2 regions of the Halopseudomonas sp. MFKK-1 genome follow, and region 2 is predicted to be linked to the other one. Evidence: riboswitches for the same ligand, from Rfam matches in the RefSeq annotation. Region 2 holds a riboswitch; the other holds the start of a gene.
What was found. Region 2 has a riboswitch for thiamine pyrophosphate ahead of thiC (phosphomethylpyrimidine synthase ThiC). Riboswitches for the same ligand answer to the same signal wherever they lie in the genome.
Positions count from the first base shown of each region.

Region 1: another riboswitch for thiamine pyrophosphate. It lies ahead of O5O48_RS14010 (sodium:solute symporter family transporter); the one in region 2 lies ahead of thiC (phosphomethylpyrimidine synthase ThiC).

Region 1 is NZ_CP114836.1:3,002,130-3,013,552, reverse strand. It holds gene cyoB (cytochrome o ubiquinol oxidase subunit I) at 1-1,126, opposite strand, end outside; gene cyoA (ubiquinol oxidase subunit II) at 1,126-2,079, opposite strand; gene O5O48_RS14030 (group II truncated hemoglobin) at 2,662-3,093, shown strand; gene O5O48_RS14025 (GNAT family N-acetyltransferase) at 3,097-3,579, opposite strand; gene O5O48_RS14020 (multiheme c-type cytochrome) at 3,576-5,888, opposite strand; gene O5O48_RS14015 (GGDEF domain-containing protein) at 5,966-6,892, opposite strand; TPP riboswitch at 7,066-7,186, shown strand; gene O5O48_RS14010 (sodium:solute symporter family transporter) at 7,176-8,558, shown strand; gene O5O48_RS14005 (flavin-containing monooxygenase) at 8,712-10,220, shown strand; gene O5O48_RS14000 (3-hydroxyacyl-CoA dehydrogenase) at 10,237-11,193, shown strand; gene O5O48_RS13995 (MFS transporter) at 11,235-11,423, opposite strand, start outside.
Region 2 is NZ_CP114836.1:2,065,193-2,076,615, forward strand. It holds gene kdsA (3-deoxy-8-phosphooctulonate synthase) at 1-411, shown strand, start outside; gene eno (phosphopyruvate hydratase) at 464-1,753, shown strand; gene O5O48_RS09675 (septum formation initiator family protein) at 1,852-2,082, shown strand; gene ispD (2-C-methyl-D-erythritol 4-phosphate cytidylyltransferase) at 2,079-2,777, shown strand; gene O5O48_RS09685 (metal ABC transporter ATPase) at 2,806-3,693, opposite strand; gene O5O48_RS09690 (aldo/keto reductase) at 3,697-4,500, opposite strand; gene O5O48_RS09695 (NAD(P)/FAD-dependent oxidoreductase) at 4,497-5,675, opposite strand; gene waaA (lipid IV(A) 3-deoxy-D-manno-octulosonic acid transferase) at 5,812-7,074, shown strand; gene O5O48_RS09705 (TolC family outer membrane protein) at 7,135-8,571, opposite strand; TPP riboswitch at 8,792-8,891, shown strand; gene thiC (phosphomethylpyrimidine synthase ThiC) at 8,965-10,848, shown strand; gene O5O48_RS09715 (NUDIX domain-containing protein) at 10,952-11,423, shown strand, end outside.

The sequences.
Region 1 (11,423 bases), 940 kb from region 2:
GCACGCGGCCGCGAAACATGGTGAACAGCCAGTTGAACAGCTTCACCCCGGTCGGCACCGAAATGATCATGGTGGCCACGCCGAAGAACGCGTTGACGTTGGCACCCGAGCCCATGGTGAAGAAGTGATGCAGCCAGACCACGAAGCCCAGTACGGTGATCGCTCCGCTGGCCCAGATCATCGAGGTGTAGCCGAACAGTTTCTTGCCGGAGAAGGTCGAAATCACCTCAGAGAAGATACCGAACGCCGGCAGGATGAGGATGTACACCTCGGGGTGACCCCAGGCCCAGAACAGGTTGATGTACATCATGGCGTTGCCGCCAAGCTCGTTGGTGAAAAAGTGCATGTCCAGATAACGGTCCAGACTCAGCAGCGCCAGGGTGGCGGTCAAAATCGGGAAGGACGCAATGATCAGGATGTTGGTGAAGGTGCAGGTCCAGGTGAACACCGGCATCTTCATCAGCGTCATGCCGGGTGCGCGCATCTTGAACACGGTCACCAGGAAGTTGACGCCGGTAAGCAGCGTCCCTAACCCCGATAACTGCAGCGCCCAGATGTAATAGTCGACCCCCACGCCCGGGCTGTAGCCCAGCTCGGCCAGCGGCGGGTAGGCCACCCAACCGGTGCGGGCGAACTCCCCTACCCCCAGCGACACGTTGACCAGAATGGCACCGGCCACGAACAGCCAGAAGCTCAACGAGTTGAGGAACGGGAAGGCAACGTCACGGGCGCCAATCTGCAGCGGCACCGCAATGTTCATCAGACCAACCATGAACGGCATGGCCATGAAGATGATCATGATTACGCCGTGCGCGGTGAAGATCTGGTCGTAGTGCTCAGGCGGCAGGTAGCCCTGCGAAGCGCCTTCGGCAATCGCCAGCTGGCCGCGCATCATGATGGCGTCGGCAAAGCCGCGCAGCAGCATGATCAAGGCAACCAGAATGTACATCACACCGATTTTCTTGTGGTCAACCGAAGTCAGCCACTCGGTCCACAGGTAGCCCCACTTGCGGTAGTAGGTGATGGCGCCAAAGATCCCCAGACCGGCAATCGCAACGACCGCCAGGGTGATCATGATAATCGGCTCGTGGAACGGCACGGCCTCGAGTGTCAGCTTGCCAAACATCAGTGGGTCTCCTCGGCAGCGTTCATGGGCATGCCAGCCATTTCGGCGCCTGCATGAGCCTCATGGCCTGCGTGACCGGCGTGGTCTTCGTGGCCGGCCGCGTGCTTACCGCCGTTGTGGTATTGCATGAGGATGGTCTCGTACAGGATCGGGCTGACGCTGCCGTAGTAACGGACCGGGTCGGCCTTGCTCGGCGCAGCCAGCGTCGGGTAACTGTTCAGATCCAGCGTCTCGGTGTTGGCCTTGACCTGGCTGACCCAGTCGTTGAAGCCCTGCTCATCGGTGGCGATGGCCTGAAACTTCATGTCGGAGAAGCCTTCACCGCTGAGGTTGGCGGAGAATCCGTCGTAGCTGCCTTCATGATTGGCGATCAGGTGCAGCTTGGTCTGCATGCCGGCCATGGAGTAGATCTGGCTGCCCAGCGCCGGGATGAAGAAAGAGTTCATCGCCGATTGGGAGGTGATCTTGAAGTTGACGGGGGTGTCGACCGGGAAGGCCAGTTCGTTGACGGTGGCGATGCCCTGCTCCGGATAGATGAACAGCCATTTCCAGTCCAGCGATACCACTTGCACTTCGATCGGCTTGACGTCCGAGTCGAGCGGGCGGTACGGGTCCAGCTCATGGGTGGTCTTCCAAGTGATGGTGCCGAGGATGGCGACGATCACACAGGGAATGATCCAGACCACCAGTTCAATCGCGGTGGAGTGAGACCAGTTGGGTCGATAGGTCGCCTTGGTGTTACTTGCGCGGTACTTCCAGGCAAACACCAGGGTCATCACGATGACCGGGATTACCACGATCAGCATCAGCAGCGTGGCGGTGATGATCAGCGACTTTTCGTCGACGCCGACCTGCCCTTTCGGGTCCAGCAACACCATCTTGCAGCCGCCGAGCATCAGCAGCGGCAACCAGGCGAGCCGTTTCAGGATTGAAGTTATCTGCTTCGGGTTCATGTTGCAGCCTTAGTCGTTGAACAGGCCCTCGCGCCCGACAGGGAACGAGGTGCAACAGGCCCCAGTGATGTGCACCCACCAGCCGACCAATAGCCCACGCAACAGCACCCCGTGACGCTCCCGCATGAGCGTGTCAGGTGCTGCCGTGTGGTTTTTATGGGTCAGCGTAATGTCTTTGTGCAGACTGAGACGGCGTACAGCATCAATCGCCAAACTGGCCGCGGGAGCGGCGCCTTCCGTGGGGAACCAGAGCGACGCCTGGAACCTGTTGCGGAAAGTATTACAAAGTATTTCCGGAAGCCGCGCAATTGTAACAAGTAGTGACGCAGGTCAATGCAGCACTTCATATTTGCGACCAAAGCATTCTCTGAAGACAAATGAGAAATGCTCGCAAGTCACGCATGGCGCGGGGTTCAAGCCTCAAGCGAGGTCCCCGCAACAGCTGTTGCAGGGGTGCGGCAATGTGCCGCGCTGGAAGACAGGTAAGCGCAGTGAGTGGCGTGCGGCGACAGGTCGCAGCACGGTTCCTGGAGAAAATGTGTCGAAGGCGTACCATCATGGCATTAACGCGAGGTGCTCAACATGACTCAATCCACGCCAGCTTATGGCACAGCAGATGCTTCCTATCAGGCCGCAGGCGAAATCGACGGCATACGTCGGCTGGTCGATGATTTCTACCAGGAGATGGACAGCTGGGAGGGGGCACAGGAACTGCGCGCTCTGCACGCGCCTGACCTGGCATCGGCTCGGGCCAAGTTGAGCGCATTTCTGTCAGGCTGGCTGGGCGGCCCGCGACTGTTTCAGCAGCAGTATGGCGGCATCAGCATTCCCGCCTTTCACGCCAAATGGGATGTAGGCCCGGAGCTCCGTGACCAGTGGCTGGAGTGCATGGCGCGGGCGATAGCAAAGCAGCCCTACTCTCCCGCATTTGCCAGCTATCTGCTGGAGCAACTGCGCGTGCCGGCCAACCGGGTGGTGCAGGCCAGTCAGGCGATGCGTCAGGCGCAGCAATAGCCGTTAGAGGGGCTTTTCCCAGAACATTGCCCGGCCCATTTCCGGCACCAACTGGTAACCCTCAAAGCCAAAACCCCGGTAGGAACGCTGTGCCGCCTTGTTGCCCTCCAGCACTTCAAGGGTGAGCTTGCAGCAACCTCGCTGGCGGGCAATGTCCTCGACCTGAGTCAGCATCTGCCGAGCAATGCCCTGCCCTCGCCAACGGCGTGACACAATCACGTCGTGGATATTGATGAGCGGCTTGCCCTTGAACGTGGAAAACCCCTCGAAGCAGTTGACCAGGCCAACATACTGGCCGTCGGCAACCGCGAGCACAAACAGGTAGTCCGTCCGTGAGGACAGCTTGCCCGGTAGTGATTCGAGCAACTCAGGGGCAAGCGCCGCAGCGCCACCCATAGGGTCAAGCGCATATTCAGCGAGCAACGACTTCAACGCCGTAGCATGTACTTCGTCGCCAAGATCGCCGACGATCACTTCCAAAGTCATTGCGTTGCATCCTTGTTCTGAAGCTGTTGCTGCAGTGTCAACAGGGTTTGGTTGGCAGGGGTCAAATCAAGCCCTTCGGCAATTAGCACCAGGGCAGCGTCGCGCTGATCGGCACTGTCGAGCGCGACGGCCAGCACGTATCGATAGTGGGCATTCTGCGGGTCGAACACAACTGCGCGGCGCAACTCGATCAGGGCGTCGGCCATATCCTTGCTGCGTACCTTGAGCAGCCCCAGGCTGAAGTGCAACGGGGCAGCCTCCGGCAACGCTTCCAACCCCTTGTTAAGCAGTGTTTCGGCCATAGGGTCGCGCATCGACGCGCGATACAGATCGGCCAGATTGATGTAGGCACCGATGAAATAGGGATCAAGCTCTAAGGCCCGCGCGTAGGCATCTTCCGCCAGCGCAAGCTGGTTACGCGCCTGATGGTACAGGCCGATGTTCAACTGTGCCGAAGAGTCATCGGCGTTGGCTTGTTGTGCTTGCAGATATTCCTGCTGAGCCCGGCGCAGCTTCTCAACGTCGTCACCGCGCATCTGCTCCGGCGGAATGTCCAGCAGCTGGGCGGTTGCCTGCAGTCTGACCACCCGCTCGGGCGCATCCAGCAGCGGGCTGGCAAGCTGCCAGCGGGTTACCGGCGGGTAGCTGCCAATTGCCTCCAGCGCGCCCAGACGAATGATCGGGTCCTTCGCGCGCAGGGCAACGAACAACGACTGTGCCACCTCCGGCCCCGGCCAGGCCTGCAGCAAGCTGGCGGCCGTCGCGCGGGCGATCGCTGGCTGGCCTTCGTCGGCCAACAGCGTCAGCAGATCCTGCCGGGCGCCAACAGAGCCTGCTCGGCCCGCTGCCAGAGTGTGCGCATACTGCTGCAGCCCCTGCGGCACATGGCCATACCAGTGTTCGACGTGCTCTGCTGCCCACTCGGGGGTTTCGTCGCTGTGACACTGATTACAGGCGTTGGGCACGCCGAGGCTGACGCTCAGATCGGGGCGCGGGATACGCAGGCTGTGATCGCGCCGAGGATCCACTTCCATGTAGGTGGTGGTCGGCATATGGCAGTCCACGCAGGCGCTGCCCTGCAAGCTGCTGTGAAAGTGGTGCTTCGGCGTCTGGTACTGGTCGGCCTGGTGACACTGCAGGCAGACACCATCGCCAGGGACCCTGAGCTCCAGCGAGTGCGGGTTGTGGCAGTCACTGCAGGTCACGCCGGCCTGATACATTTTGCTCTGCAGGAACGAGCCATGCACAAACACCTCGTCCTGAATCTGACCGTCCGGGTGATACAGACCCTGATCAAGGGTTGCGAGCAGATAATTTTCCACCAGCAAACCGGCATCCTGCGGGTCATCAAACAGTTGCGCACGGCGGGAGTGGCAGGCAGCGCAGGCTTGAATTTCCTTCTCGCTGTCGCGCGGCTTGCTGCGGCCGGGCGTGCCGTTGTCGTCGTGCTGCCAGGTCACACCTTCACGCTCATCAAAGCGCACCGCAAGCCCAAGGGTCTTGGCCATATCTGGATTAGCGTCAGGAGCAGCGGCCCACTTCAGGTGGTCTGAAGCCGGTCCGTGGCACGCCTCGCAGGACACGTCGATCTCGGCCCAGCGAGTGTCATAACGGTTGGTTGCGGCATTGAAGTTGCGTTCCAGATTGGTCGAGTGGCATTCGGCGCACATCAGGTTCCAGTTGAACTGACGCCCACTCCAGTGCAGCGCCTTGACCGGGTCGTCGCCATTGACATCAGGGTTGAGCTGGAACCAGCGCTGGCCGCCCTCCCCAGCCGGCCGTGCATCCCAGGCAACACTGAACGCCTGATAACGGCCGCCCGGCATCGCCAGCAGATACTGCTGCAGCGGATAGACCCCAAAGGTGTACTCGGCAACATAGACCTGCTGGCGGCCATCCGGACCGAGTGTATTGACCAGAAACTGGCCGTCACGCTGGAAGAAGGTACTGGTTACGCCGCCGTAGCTGAAGCTGGCGTTATTGAAATCGCCAAGCACGGTATCGGCATTTGCTTCCTGCATGGCCTGATCGTGGTGCGACCCGACAAAGTCGGCGCTCTGCTCGACATGACAGGCGATACAGCTCTGACGGCCAACATAGTGCCGACTGCCGGCTGTGGTAACGTCAACGAAGGGCACATTTTGCTGCTCGGCGGTCAGAGCAGGCGCCTGCAAAGGGGGCTCGGCTTCCCCGGCAGTAAACCACCAGACAGCGACGGCCGAGAGAACAAGAACCAGCGGAAGCAGCAGGCGCCACAGCGGCGGTTCAGGGGCAAGGTGTCGGGCAGAGTGAGTCTTGTTACTGTCCATCGTCTGGCAACATCCCTATCGCAACAATGCGTCTTGCGGGCAACTCCGGTCGATGCAACGGTCTGACCCCGACAGCCTCAAGAGCCAATCTGTACCCAACCCTGATCCTCAATCCGGTTGCGACCCGTGCTTTTGGCTCGATAGGTTGCGATATCAGCGGTATTGAGCAGCAAATCCAGGCTGGCTTCACCGTTTTGCGACGCTGTAACCCCAAAACTGCAAGTAACCTGAATGGTCTCCTTACCGTGGCTCAACCTCAGCGCTTCGATCTTCGCTCTCAAGCGCTCCGCAAGCTCCCTCGCCTCATCCAGCCCCGTCGCCGGCAGAAGAATCGCAAACTCCTCTCCTCCGAGCCGAGCCGCAACGTCAGCGGCCCGTGTATGCTGCTTCAGCACGCCGGCAAGCGCACGCAGAACAGCGTCACCGCCAGCATGGCCAAAACGATCATTGATTTGCTTGAAGTGATCGGCATCCAGCGAAATAAGCGCCACCGGGTGCCGTTGCCTGCGCGCCTGCTCAAGCGCTGCGTTCCCCAGGGCAAATAGCGCTCGCCTGTTGGCCAACCCGGTCAGCGCGTCTTCATTGGCGAGCTGTTCTGCCTGGCGTTGCGCTTGTGTGAGCTGGTCCTGCAAGTCCTTGATGTCGGAAATGTCGGTTGCGATTTCGATTCTGACAAGACGCCCGTCCGGCCAGCGGGTTGCCTGATCACGGCACTGATACCAGCGGCCCGTGAGGGTATTGCGAAACTCCCAGCGATAGACGCCGGTTGGAACTCCCTCTTCATCCAGCAGCAACGGGTTGGTGCAAAACGCGCACGGCCCTGTCTGGCCCTTCTGCAGTACCTGCCAACATTTTCGCGCACCCGGCTCTCCCCATTTTTCACGCCCGTAGGCGTTGAGAAACAGAAGCTCGTGGGTATCCATATCGGCGACATAGACCAGCGCATCAAGACTGTCGAGCACGGTCTCGATGGCAAGCCTGTCCACATTCTGGTTGTCTGGCATTTTTTGTCTGCGGAACTCCGGCCGGCAACGTCACCTGCACACTGTTGGCGGTGTTGCAATGAGTACGCGAATCGCGTCTGCTGGTCAGACTGTGTGCAATCCGATTATGCGGCAGCTTACGTGGTCTGGCCAATCTGTGACATCATCTTGCCGTTAAACATCTATCCCACTTTATTTGTCGCCAGGGGTGTCCGGTGCCATGCATCGGGCTGAGAACACGCCAAGCCCAGGCTGGCCAAACCCTGGAACCTGATCCGGATCATACCGGCGGAGGAAGCGCGACATGTTGTATATGACGATTGCAGCCCTGGCTGCGGTTCTGCTTTTGTTTGTCTGGGTTGGTCTGCGAACCCGCCGAAACGAGGCTCTCGACGACTTTATTACGGCGCGCAATAGCCAGAACCGCTGGGCCATTGGCCTATCGTTTCTGGCCTCAGGCATGGGTGGCTGGATCCTCTTTGCTCCACCGGAAGTCGGCGTACTGGTCGGTCCCCTTGGTCTGGCCGGGTATGCGCTGGGCGCCGCCCTGCCCTTTATCGTGTTTGCCCTGTGTGGGCCCGCTATTCGTCGAAGACTGCCGGCAGGGCGAAGTATTGGCGAGTTCGCCGAGCACTGCTATGGCGGCGGCGTACGCCGCTGGGTCGGATTGATATCACTGTTGTACATGGCCTGTTTTCTGGTCGCGGAATTGACCGCCATCGGCGCCATTACCGCGATGCTGTCCGACATCAATGGCAGCCTGATTGTCATCGGCGTTGCCGTAACCACGCTGATCTATACGGCCTGGGGCGGTCTGCGGGCCAGCATGACAACCGACCGCTGGCAGGGATGGCTGCTGATTGCGCTGATGTTGCTGGTCGGCGGCGTTGCTGCGACGCGGCTGCCCGCGTTCAGCCCGGATACAGCGCTTCCCGGCATACCCCCGTCAGCCGCACTCGGCGTTGCGCTAACCCTTGTCATCGCCGTCACTGCAGCCAACCTGTTCCATCAAGGCTACTGGCAACGGCTCTGGGCCGCGCAGGACGAAAAGGCACTGGGCCAGGGCGCGCTGATTGGCGGTGTGGCGACCATTCTGGTTGTCGCGCTGGTTGGCGGCCTCGGTATCATGACGGTCATGAGCGGTGCAGATGTTGGCTCCCCACCCATTCCGTTCTTCGCGATGCTGCGTGATGCCCCCGGCTGGCTGGCGCTGCCGGCGCTGGTGCTGGCAATCACCCTGGTTGCCTCCTCGGTCGATACCTTGCAGAACGCTATCGTGTCGCTGGCGGTCACAGAGCGAAAAGGACTGAGTCTTGCCGCTGCTCGCTGGTTTACCTTTGTTCTGATGATTCCGGTGGTGATTATCGCCCTGCAGGGCATCTCGGTTCTGCGGCTGTTTCTGATTGCCGATCTGCTTTGCGCCACTGCGGTTGTGCCGGTCCTGCTGGGCCTGTGGCAACGGATGTCACCGGCAGCTGCGATAGCGGGTGCACTGGCAGGGCTGGTCGGCGCAGTGCTGCCCGGCTGGATTGCAACTGGCAGCGCGCTTCAGGGGCTGCTGCTTGCCAGCTTCCCGGACACCGTTCCGACCCTGCCGCCGTTTCTCGGTGCCCTGGCTGCCTCGGCACTGGTCAGCGTACTTTTCGCCCTCTTGCTGCCTGCCAGAAAGCCCGAACTCGCCGGCTAATCAACCGCGCAGCCGTGCCGCACGGCTGCGCACCTGCCTCCCTCTTTGACACTAAATGCCGATTAATTTGCCGTTTTGAACCAGCCAGCCATGGGGCTTGGCTGGCAGTCTATAGTCGTCCGTACGCACCAAAAATAAAAAGAGAACAAGACGATGACCAATGAGCACTTCGATGTGCTGATTATCGGTGCCGGCCTCTCCGGTATCGGTACGGCTGTGCACATATCACAGGAATGCCCCGGCAAACGATTGGCAATCCTCGAACGCCGCCAGCGCGTTGGCGGTACATGGGACCTGTTCAGCTATCCCGGAATACGCTCCGATTCTGACATGTTCAGCTTCGGTTACGATTTCAGGCCGTGGAATGACCTGAATACACTCGCCGACGGCCAATCCATTCGTAGCTACATCAGTGAAACCGCCAGCGAGTATGGCGTCGACAAACTGATCCGCTTCGGGATCGAAACCGAGCAGGCTCAGTGGTGCAGCGAGCAGCAGCAATGGATCGTCAGCGCCCGGGATCTGGATACCGGTCTGGCCCGCCACTTCAGTTGCGACTTCCTTATCAGTTGCACCGGTTACTACGATCACAAAACCGGCTATCTGCCCGTCTTTCCGGGCGTGGAGCAATTCCAGGGGCAATGCATTCACCCCCAGCACTGGCCGGCCGATCTCGACTATCGGAACAAGAGGGTCGTTGTCATCGGCAGCGGCGCCACTGCTGTCACAGTCGTGCCCGCCATGGCCGATCAGGCAGCCCACGTCACGATGCTGCAGCGCTCTCCATCCTACGTGATGACCGTACCGGCACGTGACAAGTTGACCGAAGTTCTGCGCAAGATCATGCCCGAGCGGTGGGCCAATGATCTGGCACGCAAGCGCAACATCCTGATCCAGCGCTGGCTGTTCAAGGCCGCCAAACGGTGGCCGGAGCGTATGCGCAGCTATCTGCTCAGACAGGTCGCCAAACAGTTGGATGATCAGGCCAACATGAAACACTTCACTCCCAGCTATATGCCCTGGGACCAGCGCCTGTGTGCGGTGCCGGACGGTGATCTGTTCAAAGCCATCAACAGCGGCAAGGCATCGGTGGTGACAGACCGCATTGACCGCTTCACCGAGCACGGCATCAGACTCGCCTCCGGCAAGGAGCTGGAAGCCGACATTGTCATCACCGCCACCGGATTGAAGCTGCAACTGCTGGGGGGCACGCAGCTTCTGATCGACGGCAAGCCGTTCGATCTGCAGCAGCAGATGACCTACAAGGGCGTGTTGCTGCAGAACGTACCGAATATGGCATGGATTTTCGGTTATACCAACGCGCCCTGGACGCTGAAAGCCGATATTGCCGCGCGCTACGTCTGCCGATTGATCAACCACCTGCAGGCAACAGGAATGCAAGTGGTTACACCTCGGGACCATCAGGGCTGCGCAATTGCGGACATGTCGGTCATGGGCGCACTGGAGTCGGGCTACGTGCAGCGGGCGAATGCGATTCTGCCCCGCCAGGGTCGGAGCCTGCCATGGCGTCTGCTCAATGCCTATGAACAAGATCGTGTGATGTTGCTCGACGAGGTGCTTGAGGACGACAACCTCGAATTCCTGCCGCGCAACTCAGAATCCGGTAACAAGACAGCAGGCAGCAACAGCCGGGCAGCATAACAATGGGGATAATGCTTTGAACAACTCAATACAAAACCTGACAGTACTGGGCGCCGGCGTACTGGGCGGCCAGATCGCCTGGCACAGCGCATACAAGGGCAAACAGGTTGTGGTCTATGACCTGTTCGATGAAGGGCTGGAGCGCTGCAAGATCGCACATCAGCAGTATGCAGCCATTTACCAGAAAGACCTTGGCGCTACTGACGAGCAAATTGAACAGACTCGCGCCCGCTTGCGTTACAGCACTGATCTGGCAGATGCGGTCGGGGCTGCCGATCTGGTGATTGAAGCCGTGCCCGAGATTCCCGAGGTCAAGTCACAGGTCTATCGTGACATGGCTCCCCTGCTGCCCGCCGAGTGCCTCATTGCCACCAACTCATCGACGCTGCTGCCGAGCCAGTTTGCCGAGGATACCGGGCGGCCTGCCAACTACTGCGCGCTGCACTTCGCCAACCTGATCTGGTCGATCAACCTTGCCGAGATCATGGCTCACGCAGGGACAGGCGAGCATACCCTGCGCAGCATCACGCGCTTTGCCATTGAAATAGGGATGATTCCGGTGCCGGTACGCAAACCGCAGAACGGCTATGTCATCAACTCGCTGCTGGTGCCGCTGCTCTCGGCCGCACAAACCCTGGTAACCAACGGCGTTGCCACACCGGAAACCGTCGACCGAACCTACATGGTGATGAACCGCGGAGCGAGCATGGGCCCGTTTGGCGTGATCGACGTCGTCGGCATGAAGACCGTCTACGACATCACCCAGTATTGGGGAAGCCTTAATCAAGACGAGCAGGCGCTCAAGAACGCGGATTACATCAAGCGCCACTTTCTCGATCAGGGCAAGCTCGGACTACAGACCGGCAGTGGCTACTATCAGTATCCAAACCCGGCCTACGCTGATCCGGACTTCCTCGTCGAGCCGGGGCTGGAGGTCATCGATGAGATCGTCAGGCTGACGCTTCCCTCATAAGCATTTCGGTGGCGAGGTCGTCTGGCCAAGCCACCAGGCCGTTATTGAGTTTGAACCTCGGTTTGGCAGGGTTTATCCGGATCAAAGACCAGCAACACGATCAGGGCCAACAGCGGCATTGCGCCGCCCAGCAGGGAGGCCACGAGCCAACCGCCGCTGACATAGGCCCACGCCCCCGCGGCGGAACCCACCGCTCCGCCAACAAAGAATGTCGCCATATAAATGGCATT
Region 2 (11,423 bases):
CAGGAAATGAAACACATCCTCACCAAGTGTGAAGAAGCCGGCAATGACCGCCTTGTGCTGTGCGAGCGCGGTTCGTCCTTCGGTTACAACAATCTGGTAGTCGACATGCTTGGCTTCGGCATCATGAAGCAGTTCGAGTACCCGGTGTTCTTCGACGTGACCCATGCCCTGCAGATGCCGGGTGGTCGCAGTGACTCGGCCGGCGGTCGCCGGGCACAGGTCACCGATCTGGCCAAGGCGGGCATGAGCCAGGGCCTGGCGGGTCTGTTCCTCGAAGCGCACCCCGATCCTGACAACGCCAAGTGCGACGGCCCCTGCGCCCTGCGCCTGGACAAGCTGGAGCCGTTCCTTGCCCAGTTGAAGGCCCTTGACGATCTGGTCAAGAGCTTCCCGGTGCTGGAAACGGCTTGAGCCGCTACCGCTTTCACCCGATTGACCCGATATACGGAGCTAGCAAGTAAAGATGGCAAAAATCATTGATATCAAGGGCCGTGAGGTTCTGGACTCGCGCGGTAACCCGACCGTTGAAGCGGACGTAATTCTGGAAGGCGGCATCATGGGCAGCGCCTGTGCACCCTCCGGCGCCTCTACCGGTTCGCGCGAAGCACTGGAACTGCGTGATGGCGACAAGAGCCGTTACCTCGGCAAGGGCGTGCTCAAGGCCGTCGCCAATATCAATGGCCCCATCCGTGAGCTGCTGGTTGGTCGTGATGCCACCGCTCAGGCTGACCTGGATCGCGCCATGATCGAACTGGACGGCACCGAAAACAAGGCCAAGCTGGGCGCCAACGCGATCCTCGCCGTTTCCCTGGCGGCAGCCAAGGCGGCTGCCCAGGCCAAGGGCGTGCCGCTGTACGCGCACATTGCCGACCTGAACGGTACCCCCGGTGTCTACTCCATGCCGGTACCGATGATGAACATCATCAACGGCGGTGAGCACGCCGACAACAACGTCGACATCCAGGAGTTCATGGTTCAGCCGGTTGGCGCCAAGAACTTCGCCGATGCGCTGCGCATGGGTGCCGAGATTTTCCATCACCTCAAAGCGGTTCTGAAGGCCCGTGGTCTGAACACCGCAGTCGGTGACGAAGGCGGCTTCGCGCCGAACCTGGCGTCCAACGAAGACGCGCTGGCAGCCATCGCCGAGGCCGTTGCCAACGCCGGTTACACCCTGGGTGACGACGTCACTCTGGCACTGGACTGCGCTTCCAGCGAGTTCTACAAGGACGGCAATTACGACCTGGCCGGCGAAGGCAAGGTGTTCGATGCGGCCGGTTTTGCCGACTACCTGGCTGGCCTGACCCAGCGCTACCCGATCATCTCCATCGAAGACGGCATGGACGAGTCCGACTGGGCTGGCTGGAAAGTCCTGACCGACAAGATCGGCGAGAAGGTACAGCTGGTTGGTGACGACCTGTTCGTGACCAACACCAAGATTCTCAAGCGCGGTATCGACGAGAAGATCGGCAACTCCATCCTGATCAAGTTCAACCAGATCGGTTCGCTGACCGAGACCCTGGAAGCGATCCAGATGGCCAAGGCTGCCGGCTTTACCGCCGTCATCTCGCACCGCTCCGGTGAGACCGAAGACAGCACCATCGCCGATCTGGCTGTGGGTACCGCTGCCGGTCAGATCAAGACCGGTTCGCTGTGCCGTTCCGACCGCGTATCCAAGTACAACCAGCTGCTGCGTATCGAAGAGCAACTGGGTGACAAGGCGCCCTACAAGGGTCGCGCCGAGTTCCGCGGCTGATCGGTCTGGCGGGTACGCGTGAGCGTACCCGCCGTTCCTTGACAGGAGCATCCGGCTTGAAATGGCTCTGGCTCATTGCGCTGTCGCTGCTGGCGGCGATGCAGTACCGACTCTGGGTCGGCGAGGGCAGTCTTGCCCACGTTTCCCAGCTCAAGCAGCAGATTGCCGAGCAGCAGCGCGAGAACGAGCAGCTGCTGGAGCGTAATCGTGTGCTGACGGCAGAGGTCATTGAACTCAAGCAGGGGCTGGAAACCGTCGAAGAGCGTGCCCGTCGTGAGCTGGGCATGGTCAAGCAGGGCGAGACCCTGTTCCAACTGAGCGACCAATGAGCGTCGCTACACCCGATTTCTGGGTCGTTCTGCCCGCCGCCGGTGTCGGCGCGCGCATGCAGGCAGACCGTCCGAAGCAATACCTTCTCTGGGGTGAGCGCACCCTGATCGAACACACCCTGGCCTGCTTCCTGGATCAACCGGGGCTGCGCGGGTTGGTGGTGTCCCTCTCTGCAGATGATGGCTGGTGGCCGACGCTGCCCTGCGCGCAGGATGCGCGTATCACCCGTGCAGTCGGCGGCCGCGAGCGTGCCGACTCGGTACTCAATGGCCTGATTGCGTTGCGGGAGCTGGGCGCGACCGATGACGACTGGGTGCTGGTGCACGACGCGGCTCGCCCCAATCTCGCCGATAGCGACCTGCACAAGCTGCTCAGCACGTTAGCCGATGATCCGGTCGGTGGACTACTGGCTGTACCGGTGCGCGATACTCTCAAGCAGATCGGTCCGGATGGCCGGGTGTCATCAACACCCGATCGCAGCCTGTTCTGGCAGGCTTACACGCCACAGATGTTTCGTCTCGGGCCATTGCAGCAGGCGCTGGCCGAGGCGCTGGCCGCTGGCGCCCGGATTACCGATGAGGCCTCGGCGATGGAGTGGGTCGGTCAGGCACCGCTGCTGGTGGAAGGCCGTGCCGACAATCTGAAAATTACCCGCCCCGAAGATCTGGAGTGGCTGCGTCAGCGCGAGCGCTGATGTTGACACGCTTGCGCCAAATCAGTGGTTACGCTGTGCCGTCAGTCAGGCCAAGGCCCTGCTGCAGTGCGCAGTTGGCTGCGGTGACCACCCAGCCCTGTTGTTCGGCAAACGCCTCGCTAAGCAGCAGGCCCCCCGTTGGCTGGGCGACCAGTTCGCCGCGTTGCAGATGATATAGCTCGCCGGTGGGTTCGCCGTTGCGGTATTCGGCCAGAAACAGGTCCGGTTGCTGGTGGTCAACCCGGGCGATCAGTTCCCTGCTGTCCGGATCAAGATATTCGTCGGCATGCAAGAGCGAAGGGGCGTCTATGTCGTCCGGCAGAGCAAGCTGCATCTGGTAGACCAGTTGCAGCGAACTGGTCGGCAAGTGGACGTATGCCCGTGGGCGCTCAAGCAGGTTCAGCTCACGGCAGAGCACCGGCCTGGTATTTCCGGCGCGTGCGCCAAGGGTGAAATGGCGTTCACTGTCCAATGGCAGGCTCTCTGCATAGGGCGTCGGCAGCCAGGTATCCTGATAGCGCCCCTGCAGCCAGCCGCTTCGGGTCTCGATCAGCAATTCCTCGGCGATCTCGGTCATGACGGTCAACAGTGGCACGCGCAGTTCGTGGGAAGGAACGTAGCCGGACAACAGTTTCAGAACCTGGTCGCCGTGGTCCGGCCGGTCCTGACGTACCAGCAGGCGGAAATCCCGCTGCTGCCAGTGCAGATACAGATCGACCGAGACCCCCAGGTTGGCCAGAACGACATTGAAGTGGTTGGGGTCGCTGAGCTGGAGCGGGACGCGACGCTCCTGTATCTGGGCAAAACTCAAAGGGCTGCCGGTTGGTTCGTAGCGTAATACCTCTGCACTGGCGGTAACCGCGATGGCCTGGGTCTTGAATGCGACGGGGTTTTTCCGGGCAACGATTTGAGTCATGCCTTACTCCATGCTGGATAGTACCGACAGGGCCGCGCTGACATTCTGCGCAAGGTGGCTGGGGGTTATGGTGCCGATAATCGCGCTGGTCACGCCGGGGTGTCCGAGAACCAATTCCAGGCTCTTGCGTATCGGATCCTCGCCATTCAGGCAGACGTGCCCGCTGGCCAGCGCTTTTTTGATCAGAATGCCCTTGTTGTGTTGCAGGGCGAAGTCGAGCACCTCGCGTTCTGCCTGTTCGTGCAGGTTGTAGGTCACCATGGCGCAATCGCCCTGCTGCAGGGCACGCAGACCACCGGCTACCGTCTTGCCGGAGAACCCGTAGGCGAGAATCAGGCCTTGTTGCTTGAGCTGGGCCAGCGTCGGGTAGACTTCCTGATCCAGCACTTCAAGATCGTTGCCGTCGGAGTGCACCAGTACCAGGTCCAGTCGATCGGTGCCCAGGCGCTGCAGTGACCGTTCTACCGAATGGCGGGTATGTTTGGCCGAGAAATCAAAATGCGACTGGCCTTCGACAAACTCCTCGCCAACCTTGCTGCAGATGATCCAGTTGTCCCGCTGGCCCTTGAGCAGCGGGCCAAGGCGTTGCTCGCTGGTGCCGTAGGCCGGCGCGGTGTCTAGCAGGTTGATGCCCAGATCATGTGCGAGCGCGAGCAGGTTGCGCACAGCGTCGTCGTCTGGCAAGTCGAAACCGTTCGGATACTTTACGCCCTGATTACGGCCGATCTTGACGGTACCCAGCCCGAGGGGAGACAGGCGCAGGCCGGTGTCTCCCAGGGTGCGGTAGAAGGGGTGCAGGGTACTCATTGGAAGCAGGCGTCCCAAAGCGGTGCTGCCACACGAGGGCGCGGCAGGTCTGACGGCAGCGGCGGATGCCCGGTCGATGTTACCTGCTGGCGGTTCAGTTCCTGCATTACCAGATCGCTCAGATTGGGTGCCAGGGCCAGCTTGGTCGGCCAGCTGATCAACGCGTTGTGGCAGGCTTGAACGTAGGCGTTATCGGGGCGTACCAGCCCGCTCTGGGCCGGCTCGGCCCGGTTGACCGGCAGCGTGGTCCACTGGCACGCGCTCAGGTCGATCCACGGCAGCAGCTCACGGAGTTCGCGGCGAGCCTGGTCGATCAACTGGTCCGGTGCTTGATTGACCCCTTGCTCTGCGAGGTCGCCACCCAGATACCAGCACCACTGGCCGTCTTCACAGGGGTGAGTGGTGACGGTCAGGCGCGGCTTGGGGCTGGCGCCGAGACAGTGGGCATACAGGGGTGGCAGATCCGGGCCCTTGACCAGCACCATTTGCAGCGGGCGACGCTGCATTGCCGGCTCGCTGACGCCCCAGTCCTGCAGCAGGCCTTCGGTACCTTCACCGGCGGTAAGCACATAACGGCTCGCGCGAACCCGTGTGCCGGCCAGCTGAATCCCGGCTATCTCGCCGCTGTCGTCACGCAGGATGTGTGGGTTATTGTCGCTGATCAGGCTGTCGCCCGAGAGCTCTGCCAGACGCTGGATGACATCCGGCACGTCCAGTACCAGCTCACCGAGCTGATACACCTTGCCCTTGAAACCCGGGTTGTTGAATACGGTGGGTAACGCCTTGCCCTTGATCTGATCCACCCGCCCGCGCAGGGCCTTGCTGGCAAAAAAACCGGCCAGATTGCTGATCAGGCTGCCGGGTGACCACAGATAATGGTGCTGGGAAAGCACCCGCACGCCACTCAGATCCAGTTCGCCTTCGCCGGTCAGGCACTGCCGCCAGCGGTTGGGCATGTCGGCGATCGCCTCCGTTGCGGCGTTGAGCTTGCCACCGAGTGCATACTTGATACCGCCATGGATGATGCCCTGTGACTTGACGCTCTGACCGCCTCCCAGGGCGCCACGCTCAATCAGCACGGTATGATAGCCAGCCTTGCGCAGGCGCGCATTGAGCCATAGTCCGGCGACGCCGCCGCCGATAATGCAGATGTCAGTATCCAGGGTTGTACTCATGTGCTCCCGCAGCTCTGGTTAAAAAGGCTCCCTAGTATAGTCACTGGGGGCCTGCCTGGTCACATCTGTTACCCTAGGAGCCAGCGCTGTTTTAGCGCAGCCCTTACCGGACGCCTAGCTGCTACAGGATGCTTTCATGGCCCGTCGTCTCTATACCCTGTTTTTCTTCCTTTGCCTGCCGCTGATTTTGTTGCGTCTGCTGTATCGCGCGATCAAGGCGCCTGCCTATGCCCGCCGCTGGGCCGAACGTTTTGCTCTGGGAGGCGATGTGCGCAGCGGCGGAATCTGGGTGCACGCCGTGTCGGTCGGCGAGAGTATTGCCGCCGCGCCCATGGTGCGTGAATTGCTCAAGCGGTATCCGGCGCTGCCGATCACCGTCACCTGCATGACGCCGACCGGTTCCGAGCAGATCCGCAAGCTGTTTGGCGGTCAGGTTGGTCACGCCTATCTGCCCTATGACCTGCCGTGGCTGCAGCGTCGGTTATTGCGCCGGCTGCAGCCAAAGATCGGCATCATCATGGAAACCGAGCTGTGGCCGAATCTGGTGGCCGAGGCCGGGCGCGCAAGGGTGCCATTGGTGCTGGCCAATGCGCGGCTGTCGGCTCGCTCCGCCCGTGGCTATCAGCGGGTAGGCGCGCTGGTTCGGCCAATGTTTGCGGCGCTGGACTGGGTTGCCGTGCAGAGCCAGGCCGAGGCTCTGCGTTTTATCGAGCTGGGTGTGGGGCGCGAGCAGATGCAGGTGACTGGCAGCATCAAGTTCGATTTTCGTCCCGATCCGCAGCAGGTGCAGCAGGCGCAGGAGCTGCGCGCGCGCTGGGGCAGCGACCGCCCGGTATGGATTGCGGCCAGCACCCATGCTGGTGAGGATGAGCAGGTGCTGCGAGCGCATCGTCAGGTACTGGATACGCTGCCCGATGCGCTGCTGATTCTGGTACCGAGGCATCCCGAGCGCTTTGATTCGGTCGCGCGCCAGGTCAGTGAGACGGGTTTCGGTATGGTACGGCGCAGCAGTGGTGCGCTGCCGGCTGCTGACCAGCAGGTGCTGGTTGGCGACACCATGGGCGAGCTGGTGTTTCTCTACGCCTGTGCTGATCTGGCGTTTGTCGGCGGCTCTCTGGTGCCGAACGGCGGTCACAACTATCTTGAGCCGGCGGCACTGGGGCTGCCGGTGTTGTCCGGGCCGCACCGCTTCAATTTCACCGAAATCAGCGAGTTGCTTGAAGGCGCAGGCGCCCTGCAGGTGGTCGCTGACGAGACAGCGCTGGCGGTCGCCGTACAGCAATGGTTGCAGGACAGTCCTGCGCGTCAGCGCGCGGGCCAGGCAGGGCAGGCAGTAGTGGCTGACAATCAGGGGGCGCTGGAGCGCTTGCTGCAGGGGATCGACCGGTTACTGCATTGAATGCTCAGAACAAACCAAAACAGCGCCCTCGGGCGCTGTTTTGGTTTTCGTGCTCCGCGTTCAAAACGTGCTGCTGTCGCCGTTGGCTGGCATGGCAGGCGGCTGCGGCTGGCCGCCCATCGACATCTGCCGGGCTTCCTCTTCGGTTGTCTGCGGGATGAAGTCCCGATCCGGGTCGTAGTTCGGGTTCAGCCACTGTGACAGGTCCTGCAGATCCTGCGGGCTGAGTGTACCGGCCGCCTGCTTCAGGCTGAGGTTGTTGATGATGTAGTTGTAGCGCACGGTGTTGTAGTCGCGCACGGTGCGGAACAGGTTGCGCTGGGCTTCCAGCACATCCACCACGTTGCGTGTGCCGACCTCGTACCCGGTCTGGGTGGCGTCGAGCGCGGCCTTGGCGGAGACGATGGCCTGACGCCGTGCGGCCACTTCATCAACGCTGGAGGTGACGGTGCGGTAGAGGTTGCGCGTGCTTTCCACAACCCGGCGCAGCTGCGCCTCGCTGCTCTGCTCGGCCTGGGTCAGGCGGTAGGTCGACTCGCGCACGCGGGAGGTGGTCAGGCCGCCGGTAAACAGCGGCATGCTCAGTTCCACGCCAAAGCTGGTCAGCTCTGTATCGGTGCTGGCCTGACCGGTACCGGCGATACTGGCGCCGCCGTTGTCGTTGCTGTAGCGCACAAAGGCATCGACGACCGGTGCATAGCCGGCCTTGCTGCTGCGCAGGCTGTCTTCGGCGCTGTCGATGGCGTAACGGCTGGCCTGAAGGGTCAGATTCTGTTCGGCGGCGGTTTCGACCCACTGCTGCATGCTGGCCGGTGTCGGCGGCAGGATCGGCAGCTCGTGGCTAATGCCGTACAGGCTGTCGTAGTCCTGAGTGGTCAGACGGGTCAGCGCCTGGTAGCTGACGTCCAGATTGGTCTGGGCGGTCAGGCGCGCTGCGCGGGCGCTGTCGTATCCCGCCTGTGCCTCGAGGACGTCGGTGCGTGCGGACAGGCCGACTTCAAAACGCTCCCGTGCCTGCTCCAGCTGGCGGGAAAAGGCTTTTTCCTCGGCTTTTGCCGTTGCCAGGTTGTCTGAAGCGCGCAGGACGTTGAAGTAGGCCTGGGAGACCTCAAGGATCAGGTTCTGCTGGGTCGCCGAGAACTCCAGCTGGGCCTGCTGACTCACCGACTTGGCGGCCTGGTAGCTGAACCAGCGGTCAGCCCGGAACAGGGGTTGGGTAAGGCTGGCCTGATAGTAGTGGTTGGAGTATTCGTCGCCGCCTACGTTATCAATGTCGAGGTCCTGGCGTGAGGCGCCGGCGGCGACGCCGAGGTTGGGCAGCAGCTGCGAGCGGGCCTGGGGCAGGGCTTCCTGACGGGCCAGTGCATCCGCTTGTGCTGCGGCCAGGTCAGCGCTGTTGAGCACCGCCTGCTGGTAAACGGTCATCAGATCGGTATTGGCAGCGGCGTGAGCGGAAGCTCCGGCCAGCAGCAGTGCAACGGTAAGCGGACGCAACATGCACGAATCCTTCGCATGAGAGGAGGTCAGGCAAGGCTAAAAGGGTCGGGGGCCGGGGTCAAGCGGCTTTGGGGGACACAATTGGGAACAATCTGTTGTTGCGACTTTTGCTGACGTTTTCGCGGATTTTGTCAGCCATCACGGGCGCTTTGATCTGCGTGTCGGGAAGGGATATCTGTCGTGGGCTTGAGACGGTAACAGCATATCTCTAGACTGTGCGGACATCTTGACGGGGTGCTGCCTGCTTGCAGGGGGCTGAGATGATACCCGTTGAACCTGAACCGGTTAGTACCGGCGTAGGAATCGAGATCGATCGCAGGCTTCAGTCCGTCCGGGCTGGGGTGGTCGTGGTCATTCGGTTCCCTGCGCACCTCAACGCAGTGGAGCACAATAATGAACAGCACGTTGCCTGATACCGCCATCGCCACCTCTGGTGCCGACAGCGCCGCCACCCAGCCTTTCCCCAATTCCCGCAAGGTCTACCTGACCGGCTCGCGCCCGGATATCCGCGTACCCATGCGGGAAATCAGCCTGGCCGACACGCCAACCGACTTTGGTGGCGAGGCCAACGCACCGGTGCTGGTCTATGACACCTCTGGCCCCTATACCGATCCGGGTGTCAGCATCGATTTGCGCGCGGGGCTTGCCGATGTGCGCAGTGCCTGGATCAACGAACGTGGTGATACAGAAGTGTTGCCGGGGCTGACGTCCGAGTTTGGCGCCGCGCGTCTGGCTGACCCGTCACTCGACCATATGCGTTTTGCCCACGTGCGCACGCCGCGCCGCGCCAGGGCCGGCTGCAACGTGACGCAGATGCACTACGCCCGCCGCGGCATCATTACGCCGGAAATGGAGTTCGTCGCGATTCGCGAGAATATGAAGCTGCAGCAGGCGCGTGATGCGGGGCTGCTCAAGGATCAGCATGCCGGTCACAGTTTCGGCGCAAGTATTCCGAAGGAAATTACCCCCGAGTTCGTGCGCGAAGAGATCGCCCGTGGTCGAGCGATTATCCCGGCCAACATCAACCACCCGGAACTGGAGCCGATGATCATCGGCCGCAACTTCCTGGTAAAGATCAACGGCAATATCGGTAACTCGGCCCTGGGCTCCTCCATCGAGGAGGAGGTCGAGAAGATGACCTGGGGTATTCGCTGGGGCTCCGACACGGTGATGGACCTGTCGACCGGCAAGAATATTCACGAAACCCGCGAGTGGATCATCCGTAACTCGCCGGTGCCGATTGGCACCGTGCCGATCTATCAGGCGCTGGAGAAGGTTGGCGGCGTGGCCGAAGACCTGACCTGGGACATCTTCCGCGACACGCTGATCGAACAGGCTGAACAGGGCGTGGATTACTTCACCATTCACGCTGGCGTGTTGCTGCGCTATGTGCCGATGACCGCCAAACGGGTCACCGGCATCGTGTCGCGCGGTGGCTCGATCATGGCCAAGTGGTGTCTGGCGCACCACAAAGAGAATTTCCTCTATACCCACTTCGAGGACATCTGCGAAATCATGAAGGCCTACGACGTCAGCTTCTCGCTCGGCGATGGCCTGCGTCCCGGCTCCATTGCCGATGCCAACGACGAAGCCCAGTTCGGCGAGCTGGAAACCCTGGGCGAGCTGACCAAGATCGCCTGGAAGCACGATGTGCAGGTCATGATCGAAGGTCCGGGCCACGTGCCGATGCAACTGATCAAGGAGAACATGGACAAGCAGCTGGAGTGCTGCGATGAGGCACCGTTCTACACCCTGGGTCCGTTGACGACCGACATAGCTCCCGGCTACGACCACATCACCAGCGGTATCGGTGCGGCGATGATCGGCTGGTTCGGCTGCGCCATGCTGTGCTATGTAACGCCCAAGGAACACCTGGGGCTGCCGAATCGGGATGACGTCAAGACCGGCATCATTACCTACAAGATCGCCGCCCACGCTGCCGATCTCGCCAAGGGGCACCCGGGCGCGCAGATTCGTGACAACGCCCTGAGCAAGGCGCGCTTCGAGTTTCGCTGGGAAGATCAGTTCAACCTGGGTCTGGATCCGGATACCGCGCGTGCCTTCCACGATGAAACGCTGCCGAAGGAGTCGGCCAAGGTGGCGCACTTCTGCTCGATGTGCGGCCCCAAGTTCTGCTCTATGAAGATCACCCAGGAAGTGCGCGAATACGCAGCCGAACAGCGTATTGCTGCGGTTGATCTGGCGGTTGAAGAGGGCATGAAGGCCAAGTCGCAGGAGTTTCGCACTACCGGATCGCAGCTCTACCACAAGCTCTAGCAAGTCAGTGCGGCGAGGGTTCTGGCACGTCTGAACCCTTGCCGTTGCCCCGAAAGATATGCGAGCTTAGACGCTCGGCAGCCGATCCTGCTCCGTTATGGATATGCCTGATCTGCTGCGATTCGTTTCCTTTGGGGGTATTGCCTTGTCCTTTACGCGTGCCGACGTGGAGATCATCAGCCGGGAAGATGGCTTCCGTGGTTTCTATCGCCTGGATGTCCTGCAGCTGCGCCATCGTCTGTTCGACGGTGGCTGGGGCCCGGTACTGCGCCGTGAGCTGTTCGTGCGCCACGACGCTGTCTGTGTCTTGCCCTACGACCCCTGGCTGGATCAGCTGGTGCTGATCGAGCAGGTGCGGGTGGGTGCGCTGGAAAAAAGTGACAGTCCGTGGATGCTGGAGCTGGTCGCCGGCCTCATCGATACCGATGAGGCGCCGGAGCAGGTCGCTCTCCGCGAAGCGCAGGAAGAGGCCGGTTTGACGCTGCTGTCTCTGCACCCCATTACCCGCTATTTCCCGTCCCCCGGCGGCAGTGACGAGCGTGTGTATCTGTATTGTGCGCTGGTCGACAGTCGTG